One region of the Rossellomorea sp. NS-SX7 genome, then DNA from elsewhere that is predicted to be linked to it. Evidence: riboswitches for the same ligand, from Rfam matches in the RefSeq annotation. Region 1 holds a riboswitch; the other holds the start of a gene.
The links. A riboswitch is a leader RNA that binds a small molecule or an ion and turns the genes downstream of it on or off. The one in region 1 is predicted to bind S-adenosylmethionine.

Region 1 (7,970 bases):
GCATCGATTGCTTCTTTACATTTGTCATAGCTTGAACCGTGGTCAAGGTGGATCGCAACTGGAACTGTGATGTTCAAGTCTTCCATAAGACCTTCAACCATTTTCACAACTGTTTTGAAACCGCTCATGTAACGTGCTGCACCTTCAGAAACACCAAGGATGACAGGTGATTTCTCTTCTTCAGCAGCTTGAAGGATCGCTTGAGTGAACTCAAGGTTGTTCAAGTTGAATTGACCAACAGCATAGCTGTTTTCTTTTGCTTTGATAAGCATGTCTTTCATTGAAACTAAAGGCATATTTATTTCCTCCTTTTATTCAGTCAGTGTGCCATTTTTGGTAAATATAATGGAAGTTTAGCTCGTTCACACCTACATTGTTAACAATTTCACTTGTATCATACCAAAACATAATTGATTTTACCAACTGAAGAGGCCATTTGTAAAAAATACTACTATTTTCACTATTCTAACTTCAGGGTCATGCCGGAATGTACTGCCTTACTGCCTTTCTGATGTCATCGATGTCAAAAGGCTTTGCAAAATGAGTCAATGCACCCAGGTCCTTCGCTTCCTGAATCATATCCAGCTCCCCGTATGCGGTCATGATGATCACACGGATATCCTGGTTCTTTTTCTTCATTCTCTTCAGGATCTCGATTCCATCCATTCCAGGAATTTTCATATCCAGCAGGACGAGATCAGGGGAATGTTTATCAACGATTTCAAGTGCCTGAACGCCATTCGCCGCTTGAAAGGTTTGGTAGCCTTCCTTTTGCAAGACTTCATTTAATAGAATTCGTATACCAAACTGATCATCTACAATAAGTATCTTTTCATTCATATGGCTTAATCCCCTTTTTAAATAAAATATGTATGTTTCAAACATTAACAAACGATCATTGGCGACAGTCTTATCTTTGTATACCTGTCATATACCGCTTATGATTTCCGTGCAAGACTTCGCTTTCCGCGGGTGACCCGTGAGCCTCCTCGTCGCTAAAACTGCGGGAAGAAAAGTGGAAGGGCTTTGCTAAGAGGCTTTGGTATAAGGCGAATCGGCCACGAAGGCGTTCTTTGCCTTCTTGGACGAGTTGAATTATGACATGTGCCTCTTAGCCCTGTAGCTGGACAAGTCTCACATTGGCCACTTCTCCCGCAGGAGTCTTCGTCTTGCACTCCAATCAACGCTGTAACCAAATTTATATAAGTTTTATTTCTATTAAAACGTTCTAAAGTTTTCATACTTCTAGTACTTCTCTTTCTCCGGTGAAAAATCCTGCTTTTTCTCCATTATTTTACTTAAACGCATTTTCCTTTATAATAAGCGATACAGCAAAGATTGTCGAAGGCTATTGTTCGACAAATGGAGGAGTGGAAAGATGATCAAGATGTTCACGACCCAATTAGCGGGTCTGTTTAAACGCATATCAGAGAAACAGGAGTTTGAAATAGAAGACGCTGCAAGGCTGCTTGCGCAGGCAGCTGTCGGACAGGGCTCGATCTATATCAAGGCTTACGGGGAGATGGAAGCTGTGGCTGCTGAGGCTTTGTACGGAGCTGAGCCGCTGCCTTCTATTAAAAAGTTTGATGAGTCCGTTCCTGTGACTGAAGCAGACCGCGTACTCGTTGTGACCCGCTTGTCGACGGATGAGGAAGCAATTGAATTTGCGAAGGGCTTGGCGGATGAAGGAATTCCGTTCGTGGGGATCTCCGGTCTCGTCGGGGAAAATGAAGGGCTCGCCGGACTTGCCGACCTTCACCTCGATACAAAGGTGATCAAAGGAATGCTTCCGGGAGAGGAAATCGGCGAGCGCGTCTGTATGCCGACGAGCATGGCAGCGCTCTATATCTATTTTGCGATTGGTTTTGTCATTCGTGAGATGTTAGAAGAGTACGAGTAATGATTGAAGGCCCGTCCCTCGATGCTTTAATGCATTGAAGGACGGGCCGTTTTTTATGCAGTCTTCACTTTCTTGGCATGAACATAGGTGACTGCGAGTGCAAGTACGAGGACGCTGCCTTTGATGATTTCGAACGCATAGTATGGAAGGTTCATCATCGTCAGTCCATTGAGCAGGACACCGATCAGTGCAGCGCCGAAGAAGGTGCCGAGGATGTTAGGTTTCCCCGCCCCGAGGACAGAGAATCCGACGAACACCGCGGCCACCGCTTCCATCAGAAGTGGTGCACCGGCATCCATCTGCCCCGATCCTACCCTCGCTGTGAACAGGATGCCCCCGATGGAGGCAAAGACTCCCGACAGGACATAGGCGATAAGTTTTACTCGCTTTATGTTAACACCCGACAACCGCGACGCTTCCGCATTCCCGCCGGTCATGTACAGGATCCGCCCCCAGCGGGTAAAATGCATGATGACATACATCAACCCGACAAAGACGAGCATGATCCAGACGGGTACCGGCAGCCCCAGCAGCTTACCCTGGCCAATCCACAAAAAGGCATCAGAAAATGTCCCCGGTGCCGTTCCGCCGCTCACCATCGGCATATTGTTATAAATGGAGTACCCCTCCGTATAGGTGCGGTGGATCCCTGAAATGATGTACATCGCCCCTAAAGTGGCCAAGAGGTCCGGGATGCCGAGCTTCACGATCAGCAGTGAATTGAACAGCCCGACTCCCGCCCCGACCAGCAGCGGGACGAGAAGCACAACCCATAATGGCGCTTCATACCATACCATCAAAGAAGCTGTCACCACCGTCGAAAGCGAAACGGTCGACCCGACAGATAGATCAAAGCCGTCGACGACGAGGGTGAATGTCACCCCCAGTGCCACCAGCGTGACAATCGAAATGGACCTGAGAATATCAGATAAATTGCCATACGTAAAGAAAAACGGATGATAAAAACTGAAAAAAATCAGGATGACTGCCATCAATACAATGGCCCCGTATTTAAATAGTAAGTCTAACATCTTTCCTTTCATTCGCTGCCGTCCCTCCCGAAGCATAAAGCAGAATGGTTTCTTGTGACGCTTCCCCTGCCGTCAATTCCTTTACGATCCGCCCATCATACATGACAAGGATCCGGTCGGAAATCGCCAGGATTTCTTGGAGCTCACAAGAGAAATAAAGGATCCCTTTCCCTCTTTGAGCCAATGATTGAATCAAACCGAAGATTTCTTTTTTCGCCCCGACATCCACACCTTTTGTCGGTTCATCGAACAGAAACACCGAAGCGTCTTCCGTCAGCCACTTCCCGATCGAGACTTTCTGCTGATTGCCACCGCTCAGATCATTCGCGCTGATCCGTTCGTGTGCCGCCCTTATGCCGAGTGATTCGATCCTGTCCCGGGCGAGCTTCCTTTCTGCCTTCCCGTTGATCCACAGGCGTTTTGAAATATTCCTTAATGAAGGGAAACTGAGATTATGCTGAACCGATTCATGGATGAATAATCCCTCTTTCCTTCTTTCTTCAGGTACAAGCGCCAAGCCGTGCTTCACCGCATCGCGCGGAGATCCTATGTTGATTTCCTTACTTTTTAAAAAGTAGGATCCTTTTACGACTGGAGATGCACCGAACAATGATTTTGCCAGTTCAGTTTTCCCTGCTCCGACAAGGCCCACAATCCCAACTACTTCCCCCTCCCTGACTTGGAGGTCGATCGACCGGAGTTTACCGCCGTCATCGAGACCTTTTACTTCATAAAGCAGCCCGCCCTTCTCGACATGAGGCTTCCCGAACTCTTCTTTGAACGAACGCCCCAGCATCTTTTCCACCACCGCTTCCGGTGTCGTATCCTTTGTCTCATCCATCCCCACCGTTCTGCCGTCCCTCATCACCGTGATGCGGTCGGCAGCCTGGAACACTTCAGGGAGCCGGTGGGAGATGAACACGATCCCGACCCCTTCCTTCTTCAATTCCTCCATGACCTCGAACAGCCGGTCGGTTTCCGTTACACTCAGCGGAGCTGTCGGCTCATCGAGGATCAGGATTTTCGCCTTCTGCAGCAGCGCCCTTGCTATCAGGACCAATTGTTTTTCAGCTAAACTCAGTGAGGAAGCGGGCGAGCCGAGGGACAGATTCCCTGCTCCGATTCGATGAAGGACGGTGCCGGCCTCTTTTTCCAGTGACTTTTTATTCAGAAAAAAAGATCCGCCGCTTGATAGGCGGTCAAGCAAAATGTTTTCTGCAACGGAAAGCTGAGGCACAATTGCCGTGTCCACTTCCTGATAGACACAGTGGATCCCATTTTGCTTCGCTTCTTTCGGAGTTTGATAGCTTTTCTTTTCATTGTGAAGCAGGATGTCTCCACTGTCCGGAGTGTAAGCCCCGGAGAGGATTTTCATGAGCGTACTCTTTCCGGCACCGTTTGCTCCGAGCAATGCATGGACTTCCCCCTCATTCACTTGAAATCTTGCTGCGTACAGGGCCTTCACCCCGGAAAAAGCTTTACAGATATCTCTCATTTCCAGTAAGGCGGACATCGCCACCCCTCCTCTCCTTTATTCGGTGAAGGAATCTTCAAGTTCCTTCAGTTCAGCTGTGTATCCTTGTTCACTTGCTCCCCAGCCTTCCACATGCACATGGAGCTGATCGGTTGTAAGCTGTTCATCCGGAAGCTGATCCCGTTCGATGAAGACCGGTTCAAGTTTCACCGTTTGCGGTGTTTCCTCCCCTGATAGTTTCTGATAGAGGAAACGGACCTGCACACGGCCAATATCTTTCGGATCGACCGCAGCTGAAGCCACCCACGGACTTCCTTCCTTCTGGATGATCTGAAGATCTTCATCACTCATATCGATTCCATAAACCTTGATTTCTTCTCTCCCCGCCGCCTCGATGGCCCGTACGGCACCTTTTGCAAATTCGTCCCACGCAGCCCACACTGCGTCAATATCACCTTTATTCGGGTACTGCTTCAGAATGGCTTCCATCTGGGCCTGCGTATCGAGTGCCGTATTCTGGGTCGCCGCTCCGAAAGCAGCCACTTCTTTGATGTCAGGATTGCTATCAAGGAATTCTTTATAGGCCGCCTGGCGCCTTTCCATCGGGGCAAACCCCGCTACCCAGATCTTGACGATTTCACCTTTCCCTCCAAGCTCCTCTGAAAGCTTATTAAGCGTCTGTTCCGCCATTTGCCTGTCACCTTGTTCAAGGACCGTCACACCTTCTGATTCAACATCCGCATCAAACACGACAACGGGAATCCCCTGTTCTTTCGCTTTCTCAACACCCGATTGAAGTGCTTCCTTTGTTCCATGGTCGATCAGGATCCCATCAAATTTCTGGTTGATGGCAGCATCGAGATTGGATGACATCTTTGCCAGATCCCCTTCGGAAGTGAAAACCTGGACCTTCCCGCCAAACTTTTCAACCTGCTCTTTCACCCCTTCGATATACTGGGCAGAAAACGTCCCTAAATTGATCTGCATGATCAGGGCGATTTTCTTGCCGGCAAGCTCATGATCGGATGCTCCTTTTTTCGCGCTTGCCTCAGCATTTGACTCCTCGGAAACCTTTGGCTGACATGCAGCCAGTAAACTTAGCACAAGCGTGATGATGATCAATAATAAAGCCGGTTTTTTCATAAAAATGACTCTCCTCTCGCGAAATGGTTTTATTTTTATACAGCCTTGAATCGAAGCGGTGCACTCGCCCGATCACAAAGCCCATCGCCGGGATTCCTGGTTGATTGAACAAAAGCAGGTACCCGCCGATATTTTCATACAACAAAAAACCCCTTTTCCTAAGGGAAAAGAGGTTTATGTATCAATAAACGTACTCTTATCACTCAGGAAATCATTCCTGCAGGTCTTAGCACCTTTCCGTCGAAACGGTAGGTTGCCGGGCATCATCGGGCCAGTCCCTCTGCCAACTCTTTATAAGAGAAATATGAAATTGGTAAAATCTTCGCATGCGTATAACCGATATCTTACTTAGTTGATGGAAAATTGTCAATATTCTTTTTAAAATAATTTCACGGCGGGTATCACGGAGCCTCTATGTGCGGACTGTCGTCACGACAAAACCCGACACGCCTGCACACCTCGTGAACCACAACAACCCGCCCCATAACAAAAAACCGCTCCCCCAAAAGGAGAGCGGCCCATATATTAAACCAAATCTATTCTATTACTTCCCGCCAAAAGCCAAACTTGCTTCAATAAAGTCTCTGAACAGCGGCTGCGGACGTGTCGGGCGTGATGTGAATTCCGGGTGGAATTGGGATGCCACGAACCATGGGTGATCTTGAAGCTCGATGATCTCCACAAGGCGTCCGTCAGGGCTTGTACCTGAGAAGATGAAGCCTGCGTTTTCCATTTGCTCACGGTAATGATTGTTGAATTCGAAGCGGTGACGGTGACGCTCGTAAACCACTTCTCCATCATAGGCTGCATACGCTTTTGAACCTTCCGTCAGCTTACATGGATATAAACCGAGACGAAGGGTTCCGCCAAGATCTTCGATATCCTTCTGTTCAGGAAGCAGGTCGATGATCGGGTACGGTGTATCCGGGTTCAGCTCAGCAGAGTGAGCTCCTTCAAGACCAAGTACGTTGCGCGCATACTCTACAGATGCAAGCTGCATACCAAGGCAGATGCCAAGGAAAGGAACTTTGTTTTCACGTGCGTATTGAGTCGCAACGATCTTCCCTTCAACTCCACGGTCACCGAAGCCTCCAGGTACAAGGATTCCGTCTACATCGCCAAGCATTTCCGCTACGTTTTCAGCGTCTACAAGCTCGGAGTTCAACCATTTCACCTCGACGTCGCTGTCGAAATTGTATCCGGCATGACGAAGAGCTTCCACAACTGAAATGTAAGCATCCTGAAGTTCAACATACTTCCCGACAAGGGCGATCTTCGTTTTGCGTGATAGATTCGTTACACGCTCAACCAGTTCATTCCACTCTGTCATTTCTGCTTCACGGCAGTTCAGTTTCAGGTGCTGACATGTGATTTCATCCAGCTTCTGGGCCTGAAGGGCAAGAGGCACTGAGTAAAGTGTGTCAGCATCCATCGCTTCGATCACAGCATTTTTATCGATATCACAGAACAGCGCAATTTTATCTTTCATATCCTGCGTCATTGGCATTTCTGTACGAACGACGATGACGTTCGGCTGGATTCCAAGGCTGCGCAATTCTTTCACGCTGTGCTGAGTCGGCTTCGTTTTCATTTCACCGGCTGCTTTGATATAAGGAACCAATGTACAATGGATGTACATCACATTTTCACGGCCCACATCACTCTTGATCTGACGGATCGCTTCGAGGAATGGAAGAGACTCGATATCCCCTACCGTTCCGCCGATTTCAGTGATGACCACATCCGAATTCGTTTCGCGGCCTGCACGGTACACGCGTTCTTTGATTTCGTTTGTGATGTGCGGGATGACCTGGACCGTTCCGCCTAAGTAATCACCGCGGCGCTCTTTTTTCAGGACGGTGGAATAGATTTTCCCAGTCGTCACAGAGCTGTATTTAGTCAGGTTGATGTCGACGAAACGCTCATAGTGACCTAAGTCAAGATCCGTTTCCGCACCGTCATCCGTCACGAATACTTCACCGTGCTGATACGGGCTCATCGTTCCCGGATCCACGTTGATGTATGGGTCGAATTTCTGGATCGTTACCGAAACTCCGCGGTTTTTTAATAGTCTTCCAAGGGACGCTGCTGTGATCCCTTTTCCAAGTGACGACACAACGCCGCCTGTTACGAAAATATACTTAGTCATGTATATGTCCCCCTTTTGATATGATTTGGTTCAAAAAAAGTAGAGGGTGTCTCCTATGTATCCTTGTCATGAAGTTATCTTGTTCAAAGAAGGAGAAGTCCATTCCCGCAAAATAAAATCATGGGCAAAAATCAGCTAAAAGACAGCCTCTTATTTATAAATGATGGTAAGTTGTAAGGGGAAGAGAAATCGTGAATCAGCCTGCATCCTTCGCGCAGGCCGTCCTGTAAAAAATAAAAAACGCCCCTCTTACCAAATGGTAAGGGGAGCGTT
Region 2 (7,970 bases), 370 kb from region 1:
GGAACATGATGACGAAATCATTTTTTCCTTTACGGGGAATGGGTTTCTTTACAATATGGTAAGGATCCTGGTCGGTACCCTGTTGGAGGTAGGTTTTGGGAATCTCCGCAGTGAGGACATAAAGGGCATACTTCAAGCCAAAGACAGGAACCAGGCAGGGAAGACAGCTCCGCCGCATGGATTGTATCTTTGGAAGGTGGAGTATGGGGATTGATAGAAAGTTGCCATGCTAGAAAGAAATTTTCTTCAATAGCTGTAAGCCGGTTCCAGCGGTTGATTGGAGTGCAAGACGAAGACTCCTATCAGAAAAGCGAAAGGGCTTTGCTCAGAGGCGTGTGGCATAAGGCGAATCGTCCAAGAAGGCGTTCTTTGCCTTCTTGGACGAGTTGACTTATGACATGTGCCTCTAAGCCCTGCAGCTGGACAGTTCCTATCCCCGAAAAAAGGAGGCTCCCCGCTCGCCCGCGGAAAGCGAAGTCTTGCACGGAAATCAAAAGCGGAGTATAAATAACAAACTGGAAATAAACTTTTTATCTAAAACAACTAATCCAGGTGTAACATCCCCTTGACAATCGCCTGGGAACAAGATATTATAGCATATGGTATGTTATTAACCCCACGATAAGCCCCGGAAACTTATTGTGATTAGAAAATAAATACTACGGATTCATTTAATAGGAGGTAAACTCATGCGTACTACGTATATGGCAAAAGCCAACGAAATCGATCGTAAATGGTACGTTGTAGATGCTGAAGGCAAAACTCTTGGTCGTCTGGCTAGTGAAGTAGCTTCAGTTCTACGCGGTAAACACAAACCAACTTTCACACCACACGTTGACACTGGTGATCATGTAATTATTCTTAACGCTTCAAAAATCGAATTGACTGGTAAAAAGCTTACTGACAAGATCTACTACCGTCACAGTAACCACCCTGGTGGTTTGAAGCAGCGTACTGCATTAGAAATGCGTACAAACTATTCAGAGAAAATGTTAGAGCTTACTATTAAAGGTATGCTTCCAAAAGGTTCTCTAGGTCGTCAAATGATCAAGAAACTACATGTATACTCTGGATCTGAGCATCCACACCAAGCACAACAACCAGAAGTTTACGAACTTCGTGGATAATTAAAAAGAGGAGGTTATTATCTTGGCTCAAGTTCAATATTACGGAACTGGTCGTCGTAAGAGCTCAGTAGCTCGCGTACGTTTAGTACCAGGTAACGGTAACATTGTTATCAATGATCGTGAAGTAGAAGTATATATCCCATTCGCAGCACTAAGAGAAGTAATCAAGCAACCACTAGTTGCAACTGAAACTCTTGGTAACTATGACGTTTTAGTAAACGTACACGGTGGAGGTTACGCTGGTCAAGCTGGTGCGATCCGTCACGGTATCGCTCGTGCTTTACTTCAAGCTGATCCTGAGTACCGCGGTACTCTAAAACGCGCTGGATTGTTAACTCGTGACGCTCGTATGAAAGAACGTAAAAAATACGGTCTTAAAGGCGCTCGTCGTGCACCACAATTCTCTAAGCGTTAATTATTGCTTACAAAGACTCTCAACCTTTTGGTTGGGGGTCTTTTTTATGTAAATAGAATGGCTTTTGACTACATATAAAACTCAATTACCTAGCGGAATTGCAACGAATTCCAGCTCAAAAGTTAGGGGATTTAAGGCAGCTATTACTGTAATTCTACCGCTGGTATGACTGAAGACCATATGATAAGAGTTGAACACAAGGCAACATCCATATTATATTTAATGCAAAATTTCAGGTTCGGTTGTTGTTAAGTCGTTTTCAAAAGAAAAGTGCAATTCATGATGTTCATTGATCGATGCGAAAAAAATGCCGTCCATATTATTAATCCCTTTCTTTTGTAATTCATTTCTTAACCACTTCTCACTTAAATTCATATCAGTAAGAACGGACTGATAAATTTCCCCTTCGATAATAACAGGATATGCAATACCTGCATGCTTCTTTTCAATTCCTAAGTCTTCTATGGTGACTGAAGCTTTATTAGATTGCTTGTACACTGTTAACTTACCGTTCGCCTCTACTATGGCAAGTTCAACATCTTTTATGTCAAAAATATCTTTCTCTCTAAGCATTTGAAGAATATTGTCTATAGAATAGCTAAGGCGTCTCAAATTCCCAACGAGAAATGTTCCGTTTTTTACAACAGCTGTCGGTTCAAATGTGATAAGTTTACCGATCTTCCGTTTCTTGATAACGATTCTAGAAATAACTTTTTGCAATAACCCTATTGCGATAACTGCTGCAGCAGTATGAATATGCCTGATATTGGGATCAGCAATATCTGCGCCTACAACTGCACCCAGTGTTAATATAATTAAAAAATCAAAAACCGGTAATTCCCCTATAGATCTCTTACCCATAAATAAAGTAACAATTAATAACAAAGGTAAAATGGTTATAATCCTTCCGAATACAATAAAAATCTCTTTAATCGTCTCCATCCATTTATAACCCTTGTATCGATTCTGAATTAATAGATAATCTAGAGTCATAATAATGGTATTGTCCGCAACCTGTAAAAAGTACACCAAATAATATTAAAGTTAGAGGGCTTTTTGTTAATTTCAAAAGTGCTTCCTCCTTTAATTGAAATATATAGTTAAATTGCTCTCTGTGAAAATTATTATTCATTACACGGAAAGTAAGACTAGCGGTGACAACCCCTCTTGAAAAGGTTATTCTTAACTATATGCCAAATCCAAAATAGGTCAAATCTCCTTGGGACAGGATAGATAAAATCGAGAGAAATGTTGAATTATCAATCTGCTTTGGAAAATCAGTTCATATACGTTGAAAGATTTAGTAAGCGTTTTCGAACTGAAACCCGTGACAATCCTCACAAACAAACGCTGGACAAAAATAAAAATCTGATTTGACAGATTATTTAGACTCCTATATGATGATAAACATTCATAAAAAAAAATTGAATATTTCCTTATCAAGAGTCGGGGGAGGAACCTGGTCCCGTGATCCCGCAGCAACCGTTACTTGTAACAAGGTGCTAATTCCAGCAAGCAGATGCTTGAAAGATGAGAGGATGGTATAGAAGCGAACCTCTTCCTCATCGGGAGAGGTTTTTTTATTGGAAGCGGTCAGCTGTAATACGGAACTTCACGTTGTTCCTAAACCGAGTATAACGATAGGAATACTCATAACAAATAGCCCAAGTCACGGACAAACTACATTTTTAAAAAAGGAGCTCTGTCCCATGAAAAAGCAAATTCATCTTAACGGATTCATCCAAAACTCGCCTTCACCGCATTCAACCGGATTATGGAAGCATGAAAAGGACCAGGGTACTTCGCACAACAGCTTATCCTACTGGATAGAAACGGCCAAAACGCTTGAGCGTGGGAAGTTTGATGCGATGTTCATCGCTGATGTGCTTGGAACATACAGCGTATATGAAAACAGTCACGATGCAGCGGTCAGGGGGGCGGTGCAGCTGCCTGCACATGATCCGCTCATTCCCATTTCAGCTATGGCCGCGGCAACGGAGCATCTTGGATTTGCACCGACCATTTCAACGACATACGCACAGCCTTACTCACTCGCGCGGCAGTTATCGACGCTGGATCATTTAACCGGGGGAAGGGTCGCATGGAATGTGGTGACGTCCTATTTGGAAAGTGAAGCCGTTAATCTTGGGCTGTCAGGCAGACTCCCAAAGGAACTCCGATATGACCGTGCAGATGAATTCCTCCAAGTGGTTTATAAATTATGGGAACACAGCTGGGAGGACGAGGCAGTTGTCTATGATAAAGAACATGATACGTTTGCGGATCCAAAGAGGGTGCACCCCATCAATCATGAAGGAGAGTTTTTCAGTGTGCCTGGCCCTCATCTCGTGGAGCCGTCTCCACAGCGAACCCCGGTATTATTCCAGGCGGGATCTTCTCCGAAAGGAAGGGATTTTGCAGCCAAACATGCCGAGGCGGTATTCACTAAAAACCATTCACTGGACGGATTAAAACTGTACACAACGGATATCCGCAGACGGGCACGTGAACAGGGGAGAAACCCGGATGAACTTCTCATCTTCCCGATGATCCTGCCAATCATAGGCTCAACGGAGGAAGAAGCGTATGCCAAATATGAAGAGCTTACAAACCACGTCAGCTACGAAGGCACGGCTTCCCTTTTATCGGGGCACACAGGAATTGACTTCTCACAATTTGACCCTGATCAGTATATCGAGGACATTGAGACGGATGCGATGCAGGGCAATCTCGATATGTATGGAAAAGATCCAAACAAAAGGTGGACGCTCCGGGAAGCGATCAAAAATCACGGCCTGGGCAACGGAACGGTCAAGTTCATCGGCACCCCTGAGCAGATTGCGGATGAAATCGAGAGGTGGGCTGTGGAAGGGGATGCGGACGGATTCAATATCGCCCAGACGTATTCACCTGGTACGTTCACAGAGTTTGTCGATCAGGTGATCCCTGAACTGCAGAAGCGGGGAATTTACAGGACGGAATATGAAGGATCGACCCTAAGGGAAAACATGTTTGGCAGAGGCCGGAAACACTTGCCTGCTAATCACCCTGCCAAGAAGCTTGTACCTGTTCATTCATAAAACGCTTATAAAAGAAGGGAGCAGAATATGAATCAAGTAGCATTATATACATGGATAGGATTTGCCGTATTTCTTGCAGCGATGTTCGCCCTGGGCTTTATCAGTATGAAAAAAACCAAAAGTGTCAGTGATTTCGCCATAGGAGGGGGGAATCTCGGTCCGTATGTGCTTGGGCTTTCCTTTGCCGCCACATACTTAAGTGCGGCCACCTTCCTCGGTTATCCGGGCTGGTCGCATGATTGGGGATTATCGAATCTTTGGCTGTTCCTGGCGATAATCGGCGGTGGACCGATAGGCGTTTTGATGGTAGCCAAAAAAGTCCGGAAGCTCAATAACGGACAAAAATCATTATCCCTGCCCGACTGGCTGGGTGATTTTTATAACAGCGACCTTCTCCGGGTCGGTGCAGGGCTGATTCTTTTGTTCAATATCTTTTATATAGCCGCCCAGTTTGTTGCAGGTGCCCGCATCTTTGAATATCTGCTCGGTATGTCCTATCAGGGCGGATTGATTTTTATAGCCGTGATCGTTGTACTTTACGTCTTTGGCGGAGGGGCATTCGCGGATATCTATACGGATGCTGTCCAGGCAGTGATGATGGCCGCGGCCGGTGTGTTCATTTTTATTTCAGGGATAGTCGTCTTCTGGAAGGGGAGCATCTCGACGACATTTACCAGCATCAGCGGGAAGTTGGCTGGGCAGGATGCAAATCTGATCCAGGCATTCAATCCGGATTCCGCTCATTTTTCTTCCCTGAGTTTAGTGACAGGAGCGATTGTGATTCAGTGGGCCTTTGCCTCCGCTCCCCATCTATTTAACAAAGTGTTGGGGCTGAAGAGTGAAAAAGATTTGGGGAAAATGATTTTGACTTATGTGATTACTGCTTCATTATCAGTTTTAGTGTTATTCGGAGGCATATACAGCAGGGCTGCACTGGGAGATAACGTTGCAGCTCCTGATCTTGCACTGATGGAATATGCAGTCTATGCATTTCCGGCAGTCATCGTTGCACTTTTGGGTGTTGTAATCCTCGCCGCAGCCATGTCGACAACGGATGGATTATTTGTTTCGATTTCGACTGTGTTTGCCAATGATATTTTCCTGAAAGTACTGGTGAAAAGAAGGATCGTGAAAGTGAGTGACTCGAAGGCAGAAAAAATCGCACTGCAGATCAGCCGCCTTTCAGTCCCCGTTATCGGGCTCCTGGCATACTTAATTGTCTTGAAGCCGCCTGCATATATGGGTGATATCATGTGGATCGGCATTTCAGGGATCGCTGCCGGAACAATGGGGCCGATTTTACACGCAGTATACGGCCGTAGAAAAGCATCAGCCAGGGCAGCGGAACTTTCCATGGTGATCGGACTGCTTTCCTACCTTATCCTATACTTTGGAGGAATCGTCCCAAGCACCATGGCAGCGGGAGCCGTTTCAACCTTCATCGGCATCGCCGTGATCACAGTGCTCGCCCCGATCTTGAAAGAAAAACAGCCGCAAACCAGCCAAAGTCTCGAAAAATTGTACAACCTAAAGTAAAGGAAAGGAAAGGATGAAACAACATGTTCGTAAACGAAATGCTCTCTATCTGGCTCTACGGCTTCATCACATTCCTAATCATCATCGGTTTTTCACTTTGGAAGTGGTATTTTACGAAATGATGTAAATCAGGGGCTGTCATATTGATTTGGGTTATCTGTGATTTTGTTCCTTATTTTTCCAAGTGACGGAATAATCGGCGAAATCGAAAGATAAAAGTGAATAATGGAAAGATTAAATGCCAAAAGTGAAAGATTATCGGCCCAAACTCTAAGATTACTGAGCAAAACTGAAAGATTCCTTCCGCTCCATACGAAAACAGACCAACCATGACGGGTCGATCAACGAAAAAGTAGAGAAATTTTAATTAAACAAATTAACTTTTAGAAAAAACGCACGCGGAAAGCGAAGTCTTGCATAGGAATCAATAGTGGCAATCAGAAGATCCGTATCCATCAAAATTGGTAACAGTTACTCGAATGAAGACTTCTCTTAAGAAGGAAAATACGTTCAAAGGGGTGGATCTACATTGAACGTTATTACAACCTTCAATACAAAGAGAAGAGAAAAACAAATCAAAACAGAAAGAAAACTGCTGAAAGAAATCTCAATTAAAATGCTTCAGGAAAGTGTACGAAAGCATTTCGGATATATAAAAATTCAAGGCGGGGTATTCATGCAGCAAGGGTTTGACGAGGCATGCTTTGATGTCGCGATTGAAGCTTATCTGCTGGGTGGAAAGGTAAGCAAGTTCGGCTATTCAGGAGAAGATAGGGAGTTGGTGAAAAAGAGGTGCGGGGAAGAATTGAAGCACTTCATCGATACGCTTTATAACTTCTGGCTGTATTGGTCCGAGATGGGTATCTCGAATCAAGTGGATGAATCCATTTTCTACAGCTGCGAGCACTTCGTGGAGACATGGTGGTCAGAAGGCTATGACAAAGGAATCAAGCGCCTTAAGCTTCGTCTTCACTAATTTTTTTCTGTTCTAAAAGTGTTTCTTGTCCCATATTTTTAGTAAAGAACAGCATGGTTACAATTCTTACTGAAAATAGGGGGAGTGACATGAAACAGAAATTGAAGCTTGCAGGGATCATTGCTGCCCTCGGGATCCTGTTATTCATTGTTCAATATAAAATTCTGGATAAAGATACATGGGATTCATGGAATCTTCCCTTGTCAGGAAAGATTATATATATTGATCCGGGTCACGGGGGGCCAGATGGCGGAGCGGGGGATGAAGACGCTTTAGAAAAGGATATCGCTTTGAATGTCTCCTTGATGATCAGGGATTATCTTCAGGAGCAGGGAGCACTTGTGCTTATGACCCGGGAAGAGGACAAGGATCTGGCGGATGAACATACAAAGGGATACAGCCGGAGAAAGGTAGAAGATTTGCACAAGCGTCTGAACCTGATCAATGAGTCAGAAGCAGATATGTATTTAAGTATTCATCTGAATTCAATTCCTTCTCCGAAGTGGAGCGGGGCACAGACCTTTTATAATCCGAAGTATAAGGAAAACAAGGTTCTCTCAAAAGCCATACAAAAAGAGATCACCCGCAATTTAGAAAATACAAGCCGGGAAGCAAAAGGGCTTCAAAGTGTGTATATCTTAAAGCACGCAAAAAAACCCGGGGCTTTAGTGGAAATCGGCTTCCTCTCAAACCCTGAAGAACGGTCGAATCTTCTCGATGAGGATTATCAAGAAAAAGTGGCCGCTTCCATTTATCAGGGTATCCTGAACTATTTAACTGAAGAAGATTGATGATGAAAGCTTCTCCTAAAGCAGGAGCGGCTTTTTTGTTTTTTT

Region 2: another riboswitch for S-adenosylmethionine. It lies ahead of ACUXV2_RS20760 (LLM class flavin-dependent oxidoreductase); the one in region 1 lies ahead of ACUXV2_RS18820 (sugar ABC transporter substrate-binding protein).

What each region holds. Positions count from the first base shown of each region.
Region 1 is NZ_CM128249.1:3,802,908-3,810,877, forward strand. Features, by position in the region: gene ACUXV2_RS18795 (class II fructose-bisphosphate aldolase) at 1-296, opposite strand, end outside; gene ACUXV2_RS18800 (response regulator) at 478-840, opposite strand; gene ACUXV2_RS18805 (DUF2529 domain-containing protein) at 1,379-1,900, shown strand; gene ACUXV2_RS18810 (ABC transporter permease) at 1,954-2,943, opposite strand; gene ACUXV2_RS18815 (sugar ABC transporter ATP-binding protein) at 2,912-4,444, opposite strand; gene ACUXV2_RS18820 (sugar ABC transporter substrate-binding protein) at 4,463-5,548, opposite strand; SAM riboswitch class I at 5,742-5,848, opposite strand; gene ACUXV2_RS18825 (CTP synthase) at 6,093-7,697, opposite strand.
Region 2 is NZ_CM128249.1:4,174,239-4,182,208, forward strand. Features, by position in the region: gene truA (tRNA pseudouridine(38-40) synthase TruA) at 1-214, shown strand, start outside; gene rplM (50S ribosomal protein L13) at 690-1,127, shown strand; gene rpsI (30S ribosomal protein S9) at 1,150-1,542, shown strand; gene ACUXV2_RS20755 (DUF421 domain-containing protein) at 1,762-2,484, opposite strand; SAM riboswitch class I at 2,976-3,079, shown strand; gene ACUXV2_RS20760 (LLM class flavin-dependent oxidoreductase) at 3,252-4,622, shown strand; gene ACUXV2_RS20765 (sodium:solute symporter family protein) at 4,650-6,158, shown strand; gene ACUXV2_RS20770 (DUF2521 family protein) at 6,688-7,134, shown strand; gene cwlD (N-acetylmuramoyl-L-alanine amidase CwlD) at 7,224-7,925, shown strand.